Regions from separate parts of the Heliomicrobium undosum genome, predicted to be linked through region 1. Evidence: riboswitches for the same ligand, from Rfam matches in the RefSeq annotation. Region 1 holds a riboswitch; the other holds the start of a gene.
The links. A riboswitch is a leader RNA that binds a small molecule or an ion and turns the genes downstream of it on or off. The one in region 1 is predicted to bind cyclic di-AMP.

Region 2: linked by a shared signal. The riboswitch ahead of kamA (lysine 2,3-aminomutase) and the one ahead of GTO91_RS11700 (KamA family radical SAM protein) in region 1 are both predicted to bind cyclic di-AMP.

The regions. Positions count from the first base shown of each region.
Region 1 covers NZ_WXEY01000012.1:72,796-77,575, reverse strand. The annotation lists gene GTO91_RS11705 (HD-GYP domain-containing protein) at 1-888, shown strand, start outside; gene GTO91_RS11700 (KamA family radical SAM protein) at 974-2,767, opposite strand; cyclic di-AMP (ydaO/yuaA leader) riboswitch at 2,886-3,023, opposite strand; gene hcp (hydroxylamine reductase) at 3,208-4,491, opposite strand.
Region 2 covers NZ_WXEY01000028.1:14,404-19,183, forward strand. The annotation lists gene GTO91_RS15925 (methyl-accepting chemotaxis protein) at 1-1,338, opposite strand, end outside; cyclic di-AMP (ydaO/yuaA leader) riboswitch at 1,697-1,838, shown strand; gene kamA (lysine 2,3-aminomutase) at 2,032-3,345, shown strand; gene ablB (putative beta-lysine N-acetyltransferase) at 3,345-4,202, shown strand; gene GTO91_RS18515 (hypothetical protein) at 4,221-4,349, shown strand; gene GTO91_RS15940 (L-lactate permease) at 4,696-4,780, shown strand, end outside.

The sequences.
Region 1 (4,780 bases):
ACGATCCGCCACTCCTTCGCCCGGGTCCAACTGCACGCCGATAAGGGTCTCGAACCGGTTGCCGTCAAGACGGCCACCTCGGCCATCATCGACGAGGTGCTGCGCAACCGCCATGTCATGTATCACGTGGCCGACATCCGCACCTTTGACGACTATACGTTTGGGCATTCAGTCAACGTTTGTGTGCTGTCCGTATTGACGGGCATCGCCATGGGATATAACGAACTGGAACTGTACGACCTCGCCTGCGGCGCCATCCTCCATGATATCGGCAAGATGCTGATCCCCCATGAGGTGCTGAACAAGCCTGGGCGTCTGACCCCGGAGGAGTTTACAGAGATCCGCCGGCACTGCGAATACGGCTTCGAGATCATCCGTCATCAATCGGAGTTTTCCCTGGCGGCCGCCCATGTGGCCTTCCAGCACCAGGAACGCTTTGACGGCTCCGGGTACCCGCGCCAACTGAAAGGCGAGGAGATCCACGAGTACGCCCGCATCGTCGCCATCGCCGACATGTACGACGCCTTGGTGGCCGATCGGGTTTACCGGAAGGGCTACCTCCCCTACCAGGCCCATGAGATCATCCTGGCGGCCAGTTGCCGCGAACTGGACCCGCGCATCTCCCAGATCTTCCTGCAGAACATCGCCATCTACCCCATCGGCAGCACTGTTCAACTGAACACCGGCGATATCGGCGTCGTCGTCGACGTGAACAAGGCCTTTCAAAGCCGCCCCGTCATTCGACTTCTCTACGACGCCGATGGGCTCCCTTTGAAGCGGCCCTATGAGATGGACCTGACCCGCCACCTGACCGTCTTCATCGACAAGGTGCTTTTCGAAGAGCATGTGCGGGAGTTGACGACGCCTCACTACCAGGAAGCAAAATAAAGAAGAGCCTCGGCAAATCGCCGGGGCTCTATTCTTCGACTCACTTCTTTGGTCGAAGCGTTTTTGGCTGAGTCATTCGATCCGCCTAATAGTAATACCAGATGCTCCGGTACGCCTCAGGCGCCTCCCCCCGCTGCGCCAAGGCATGCAAGAAATCCTGGATGGCAACATCGGTGAACAGGAATGGCTGTGGGTCGGACGGCATATCCCAAGGGTAAAACTCGTAGATCCGCCGCCCCCGGCTGTCGACCATGATCACCTCATGATCCTGGCCGGCGCGCAGGTAGTTTTTTCCGAGGCGGGGGATGTTGAAGACGGCTTCATCGGACCGGTTCAGACCGGGCATGAGTCGCGCCTCCTCGGCCTGCTCCTGGAGCAGGCGGGCGATGGGAACCCGGTAGGCGCGCGTTTCCTCCTTGCCTTTGGCGTTGAAGGTATAGTAGGGGTCAACGCCAATCAAGCGCAACAACCTGCGCAGCGCCGCCATCTCGAAGCGCCGGGCGTTTTCCAGCGTAAAGACGCCCTGGTTGTAGACGGGCAGGCCGCGCCGGCGCAAGCGCTGCACGGCTTCAGCCGCCTCGGGCGTCACCTCGTAAGGGTGTTCGAAGTGGGTCATGACGACCACTTCCCGCCGTCCCGGAATCCGGTACGATGCCAGCAGATCGGCGAAGGCCTCGGTGATGCGCATGGGCAGAACGACCGGTGTCCGGGTGCCGATGCGGATGCGCCGGATATGATCGAAGGCGCAGACGGCATCGAGCACTTTTTTGAGCGCTCCGTCGGACATGATGCCGGGATCGCCGCCGGTGATCAGCACCTCTTCCACTTCCGGGTGCTGGCGGAACCAGGCCAGGGCTTTGCTCATCTTGTCCTCGGAGGCCGCCGCCTTCGGCGAGAGGACATCGTCGATCTCCCAATTGCGCTGGCAGTAGACGCAGATCTGGGCGCAGGTGTTGTAGGGCTTTAAGATGGCGATCATGGGGTAGCGACGGGTGATCAGCCGTTCCGGCGACGTGTCCCCTTCGCCCATGAAGTCGAAACTCTTGGAGGGGTCCCCTTTTCCCGCCAAGATGCCTTCCACATAGTCCATCGGTGGCAACACCTGGGCGCGCACGGCATGGTCAAAACGCCGGTGGGGTTCCCGATCCATCAACATCACATAGTAAGGGGTGACCCCGAAGGCGATCCCTTCTGACCGGGCAAGCTCGATGGCTGCCCGCTCCTCGTCGGTGAGATCGACCAGTGCCTGCAAAGCGCCGGCGTCGCGGATCACATGGCGGCACTGCCAGCGCCAGTCATTCCATTCCTCCATCGTCGCCCCGAAATGGTCGAGAAACCGCCGGCGGTCGGCCTCCCGGCGCTCGATGACATCGTTCCGCAAGCCGTGGGCGTACCGTTCGACCTGCTCGAGCACCTGCCGGCCCAACCGGCTCAGCCGCCCATCCCGCCCCGGCGTCACAACCGCCTGCGTTTCATAAAGCCCTGATTTCTCTTTCATTGCCAGGAAAAGATGGCGCATCTCCTCCACAAAAGCCTCGGAGGCGGCTACCGTTTCCCCATGGGCCAACTGAAAAAGAACTTTCAGGGCGCTTTCATGGGTCAGTTCCTCGTTGCGGCGGGCAAAGGTGTTTTTTAACACCTGGATCGCCTTCCGGCTGAGCGCTCGTTCCGCCGGCGCCACAGGCGCCCGGGAATGGAGGATTTTTCGTTCAAAGTCAACCAAGTAATTGAAGGCCCGTTCCCTGGCCTCATCGAGGGTCCGGCTGTGGCAGAGCAGTTCAAAAAAAATCAGGTTCTCCCCCCAGAAGCGCTCCAATGCCCGCAGGAGTTCCCCCTCATGGGCAGCTTCAGGGGGTCGCAAAAGGGCAGTACGATCCATCATGCCATCCTCCTCTTTGTTGTCCAGTTTAAAGAGAAAAAGCCCTCGGCCTGGAGAGCCGGGGCTTTAACGCGCAATGAAATAAGAGCCTGAACAAAATGGTGCAGACTGTTGCGCCCCAACGTACCATCCACGCTGACGAAGTTAGCTGACGGATTCGGGTGGATTGCTCACCCTACCGGCGCAACGGCCGGATTCACCCCAAAAATTGGTTCCCCCGCTCCCTGGCATGCCAGGAATTAAGCGTTCTCGTGGGCGTATGTTGTTATCGTATACAGTATATCAAAGAATTCTCTGAAAGTACACCAATTTCCCCAAAAAACGGAAAGCGGCCCCCTTTGGTGGAGGACCGCTTCTTTGTTCCGTGTCCGAAGTTCCCTTGTGGGGATTCTGTCGCAGGGGTTCCCTATTCACTGGTAACCCTTGCCGGGTATCCCTTTTTATTCGCCGAGCATCTTCTTCAGATCCGCTTCCACGTCGCCAATCAGGTTGAGGCCGAAGTTCTGCACCAGCACGTCGACTACGTTGCCCGTCAGGAATTCGGGCGCCCGGCCGCCCAGGTAGATGTTTTTCACGCCGAGGCTGAAGAGGCCGAGGAGGATGGCGCAGGCCTTCTGCTCGAACCAACTGAGCACAATCGACAGGGGCAGGTCGTTGACGCCGCAGCCGAAGGCGTCGGCCAGGGCCAGGGCGATTTTGACAGCCGAACCGGAGTTGTTGCACTGGCCCAGGTCGATGTAGCGGGGGATGCCGTCGATGTCGCCGAAGTCGATGTCATTGAAGCGGAACTTACCGCAGGAGGTGGTGATGATGACACAGTCCTTCGGCACAGCCAGGGCGAGTTCGCGATAGTACTCCTGCTCTTTGATCGGGGCGTCGCAACCGGCGATGACGAAGAAGCGGCGGATCTTGCCGGCTTTGACGGCTTCGATGATCTGGGGCGCCAGAGCCAGCACGTTCACATGGTGGAAACCGGTCGTCATCGTCTTGTCCGACTCCCAGTTGGCTTCCGGCAGGGAGAGGGCCTTTTCGATCAGCGCCGAGAAGTCGTCATTGACGATCTTGGGCACGCCTTCCAGACCGGCGCAGCCGTAGGTCCACATGCGGTCGCTGTAGGAACCGCGGATGGGCATGACACAGTTGGTTGTTCCCAGGATGGCGCCGGGGAAGGATTCAAAGAGCTTGCGCTGGTCGTGCCAGGCTTTGCCCACATTGCCCTTCAGGTGGGCGTACTTTTTCAGTTCCGGGTAGCCGTGAGCCGGCAACATCTCCGAGTGGGTGTAGATGTTGATGCCCTTGCCTTCGGTCTGCTTGAGCAGTTCGAGCAGAGCGTGCAGGTTGTGGCCGGTGACGAGGATGGACTTGCCCTCCACCTTGTCAGAGGAGACGGCGATGGGGACAGGGATGCCGAACTTGTCTGTATGGGCGCGGTCGAGCAGGTCCATCACCTTGACGGTGGCCGTGCCCACCTTCAGGGCCATGGCCACATGCTCGCCGAGATTGAAGTTGGAGTTGGTCAGCGTCGAATAGAGGGCCTCCTGGGTGATGGCGTCCACCTCAGGGTCGCTGTAGCCCAGTTCGCGGGCGTGGGTCGCATAGGCGGCGACGCCTTTGAGGCCGAAGATGATTGTATCCTGGAGGCTGGCGATATCCTCATTCTTGCCGCAGACGCCGATCTTCGTGCAACCGCCTTTGACGGTTTGCGAGCACTGGTAACAGAACATGGTCCAGTTCCCCTTTCGTTTTTATAACTTAGTAACTTACTTATATAATAACTTGCCTTCTGCGATGAATCTGTGATATTGATCACACTTGGACAAAAAATATGTCTGCGGACATTGCGGCGCTGATGGCCCGGTGATAGAGTTATGGATACAAAACGCAAAGGGGCGCATTTGCTTTCGGTTAGGGCCAACAGTCTCGGAGCCGTCGAGATGACGAGATACCGAGACGCTGCGTGCCCGCCGAAGCGTTCCGGCAAAGGCCCTTTCAGGCAATCTTATATGGAAAGAG
Region 2 (4,780 bases), on a different contig from region 1:
GGCCGATTCGGCCACATGTTGGGCCGTTTTTGCCACCTCGTCGGAGCCCTTGCCTGCCTCTTTCAGGGCGTCCGCGTTATGAATGGCGTCACGGGCCACCCCTTCGACGCCGGCGGAAACCTCGGCCATCCCTTTGTTGGCGCTTTCCGCTGCCTGGGCCACCTGTTCCGTCGACAATGTCATCTGATCCACGGCGCTGCGAAGACCCACGATGACCTCCCGGTTGGCGGCGATCATGGTGTTGAAACTCCGGGAAAGGTCACCGATCTCATCAGTTCCATCGATGTCCGAACGAACCGTCAAGTCCCCCCGGCTGGCCGTCTCCATGAATTCCTTCAGCCGGTAAATGGGTTTGACGAGGGAGTTGGCCAGTGTCAGCGAGACAGCCACCGCGATTCCGGCGATCACCAGCCCTGCGATGATCAGCGTCGTAATCAAGCGGGCCGCTTCGGCGCGCAGGTCATCCACATTGACGCTGGCAACGATGTACCAGTCCCAGGGCTCAAAGTAACGGAAGATGGACAGTTTCTTTTTTCCTTCATAATCGTATTCCATCTTGCCGTTCTTCTCTTTGATTATCTGCTGGATGAAGGGCAGGTCGTTGCCGTTCTTGCCTTTCAAGGTGGGATGAATGATAAAGTCCCCTGCCGTATCCATGACAAAGGCATAGCCGTTCTGGCCGACTTTGATGTCAGCGACGGCTTTTTCCAGGATCGGATCCTGTTCCTTGACGCCCACGTAAAGGGCGCCCAAGACTTTACCCTGCTTGTCCGTCAAAGGGGTATATCCTGTGATGTACCAGCCTGTGACCACAAAGGCGCGGCCCTGAAAGGGCTGTTTGCGCAGGATCGACTGGTACACAGGCGAATCGCTCTTGATCGAGGTCCCGACGGAACGCTTCCCCTCTTTGTCGAGGACGTTCGTGCTGACCCGCACCAGTTCATTGTCATGCAGCAAAAAGACCGTCGCCGTCCCGCCGATCGTTTCCTGGAGCTTGTCCACATACGCCGTATCCAGGGTCAACCGCTGATTGCCGGCATACAGGGCCGGCAAGTTGTACTTGCCCACCTGCGTGGGCTCACCGACCTCTAGGCGGACTTCGCCAAAGTCAGCCAATTCCGTTTGGGCCTCTTTCATGTTAAACCTTAGTTGTTCTTCCAGCGCAGCCTGGCGGATCCCCACCATGCTCTGGATCGATTCGGTGATGTGTTCGCTGTCTTTAGCGGCTGCCCGTGTAAGGGCCTCATCGGCTTTCATCCCGGCCAGGACGCCGAGAACACCGGCGCAAAAAACCGTCAGGACGACGAAACTGGCGATCAACTTGTTTTTAATCCGCATCTTCTCATCTCCTCTTCTTGTGTCGCCCAATTTTTCAATCCGGTAGGCAAAAACGGATTCTGGAACGATGGAAAAAACGGAACTCAGGCTTTATCACGAACACCTCGTGAATGCGTTTTTTAGAGCGATTAAGGATAATCGACTATCTCGGCTTACATACAAGGAAGTTCTGCCTGTCATGATTGCTCTCGCAACTAACAATAAATAAATTATATAATTATCCCCATTAGTAAAACAACCGGATATTCTTTCATATATAGGCGCCCCTCATGCTTCACCGAATTGCAATATTAACCAATTCGGCCGAATTGGGTTTACGCGCCTTTTTTTCTATGTTATCCTTATAGAGTGAAAAGTTCATAGACCAGCGCTGAGTTCCACAGGATGTGGAAGCGGGGGACCCAACTTTTTGGGGTGAATCCGGCAGTTTATCTGCTGGTAGGGCTGACTCTCTGGCCCGAATCCGACAGCTAACTTCGTAAGCGCCTTATGGAGAGAATACCCTTTGGCTTTGTCGCCGATGGGGTTGTATTGCGCTTTATTATTGTTTTTGAAGATGCCTTCACCGCATTGTTCCATAAACCCCCTTCCCCTACCCTCTGCTCCCTTTACGGAAACGAAGACTCACGCTGGCGATACCGGCGTGAGTCTTTTGTTTTGCTCTTTTTTCAATTGAATACAAGGAGGATGGAAATGACTGCGATAAGCAAACAATTCTGGCCCGAGGCCACGACTGAGCAATGGAATGACTGGCGCTGGCAGATGGCCAACCGCATCGACTCACTGGACCCACTGCAAGCCCGCATGGAACTTGCCCCGGAAACGGCGCTGGCCGTGGAACGCTGCCTGAAACACTTCCGTATGGCCATCACGCCCTACTACTTTTCTCTGATCAACCTGGAGGACCCCAACTGCCCCATCGGCCAACAAGCAATCCCCTCGCTCCATGAACTCTCCCTATCGACAGCCGATCTCGAAGACCCGCTCCACGAAGAGGGCGACTCCCCTGTTCCCGGCCTGACCCACCGCTACCCGGACCGAGTCCTGCTGCTTGTCACAGACCAGTGCGCCATGTACTGCCGTCACTGCACCCGCCGTCGCTTCGCCGGCGCTCAGGACCGGGCGCGCAGCAAAAAAGACCTCATGCTGGCGCTCCACTACATCCGCTCCCATCCCGAGGTCCGCGACGTGCTCCTGTCCGGAGGCGACGCCCTCTGCATCAGCGACGAGATGCTCGAATTCCTGCTCTCCTCCCTCCGGCAAATCCCACATGTGGAGATCATCCGCATCGGCACGAGGACGCCGGTGGTCATGCCCCAGCGGATCACGCCGGAACTGGTCAGCATCCTCCGCAAGCACCACCCCGTCTGGCTGAACACTCATTTCAACCACCCCCGGGAGATCACCGCGGAATCGGAGCGGGCCATCGCCATGCTCGCCGACGCTGGGGTGCCCCTGGGCAACCAGTCGGTGCTGCTCAAAGGCGTCAACGACTGCCCCATCACGATCAAACAACTCGCCCAGAAGCTCGTCCGCATGCGTGTCCGTCCCTACTACCTATACCAGTGCGATCTCTCCCGCGGCATCGAACATTTTCGCACCCCTGTCAGCAAGGGGATCCATATCATCGAGATGCTCCGCGGCCACACCTCCGGTTTGGCCATCCCCACCTTTGTTGTCGACGCGCCGGGCGGCGGCGGCAAGATCCCCCTTCAGCCGAATTACCTGATCTCGCAGTCGGAAGACCATGTGGTGTTGCGCAATTACGAGGGTGTCATCACCGTCTATCAGGAACCCCAGGACAAACAAAGCAGTTGCGAGCGTTGCGGCGAACAGCACTGCCACTCCAAGCACGCCAGCCGCGCCGGCCTGGCCAAACTGTTCCGGGGAGAAAAGGTAAGCCTCGTTCCCCAGGACAACTTTCGGGAGAAACGGCGCTTGAACCGCCTCAAAGCCGGCGAGGCTACCGCCGGCGACCGCCCCGTCGAAAGGGTGGTGAAGCACTGATGCGCGCCTGTCGAACCAACGATTCCCGCTTCCTTTCCGAGAGCGCTCCAGCCCTGTCGGGCTTTACGATAGATCAAACCAACCTACGGCTGGTCATCGACGGCTACCCTCGGGTGAGCAACCCCGCCCGCCTGGCCGAACACTGGATCTCCCTGGCGCGCGAACAGGGCCTCGAAAAAATCTGGCTTTGGACCTTTGACAAGGACGTTGCTGAGTTCCAGGCCTCGGGTTTTGTCGAAGAAGGCCGTATCCCTGAAGATTCCTATGCCAAACCGACGGTCATTCTGGCCCACTATCTCCGGCCGGAACGGGGCCGTTCCGAATATATCGCTGAAGAGGACATACTGCTCCGCCACATCCAGGAGGCGCCTGTCCGCCCGCTGTCCCCATTGCCGGAAGGATTGCGCGTCGCACATCTCTCACCGGTAGACAGCCCCGCCATCAGCAGGCTGATGCAGGCCGTCTTCGCGTCCTATCCAACACCGGTCGACGACCCGCGCTATATTGCCGGGCTCATGGAAAAGGGCTGTCACTTCGCCGGTGTCTTTGACGGCGAAGAACTGGTCAGCATGGCGGCCGCTTACCCCGACAAGCGGTGGCAGCGGTGCGAAATCACCGACTGCGCCACCCTTGACGGTTATCGCGGACTCTCCCTGACAGAGCGGCTGATCGGTCGCCTTGAACCGCTGATGCTTCACTGGATGCCTTTTCGATTCTACACATTGGCCCGCGCTCGCTCCTACGGAATCAACCGGACTTTTTTCAAACTGGGCTACCGCTTCTGTGGACGACTGATCAACAACTGTCATATCGCCGGCGGTTATGAGGATATGAACCTCTGGGTCCGCCTTCCTTAAATCGTCTGCATCAAATACGTGCAAGGCTCCGCCGCCACCATCGGCGCGGTGGGCATCGAATACGCCGTGATCCGCAAATCCTCGGTAGTCATCATCAGCATCACCGCTGTGATTGCGGTGATGGCGTTGCTGTATGTGTATCTTTGAAGATGGAAGAAAGACCTCATTGTGCGTTGATTCTCGCCAAGAAACAACCCCGCTTCCGGCTTGGTCGGAGCGGGGTTGTTTCATTCAAAAACAAAATGGAACTTTTTCGTCGGGGAATGCGTGGCTGGGGTTCTTCTGTTTGCCGGGGTTATGTCTATAGGCTGAACCGCTTGACCTTCTCCAGCAAATCTACGCGGCCCAAACTCCCTTTTACGTTATCGAAGGAGTCGCATTACGTCACCCGTCCTGAAAAAGCCGAATTCCGTTTCCAACGGTCAAACGGGAACCATTCCCAAAGGGTATAATTACATAAATCATCATCAATGTAAAAAGGAGGATGTAAGGCATGACTTTTTCCATTATCCCCATGCTGATGCCAATTGCCGTGATTCTGCTGATGATCATCTGGAGGCGCACTTCTGTCCATATCA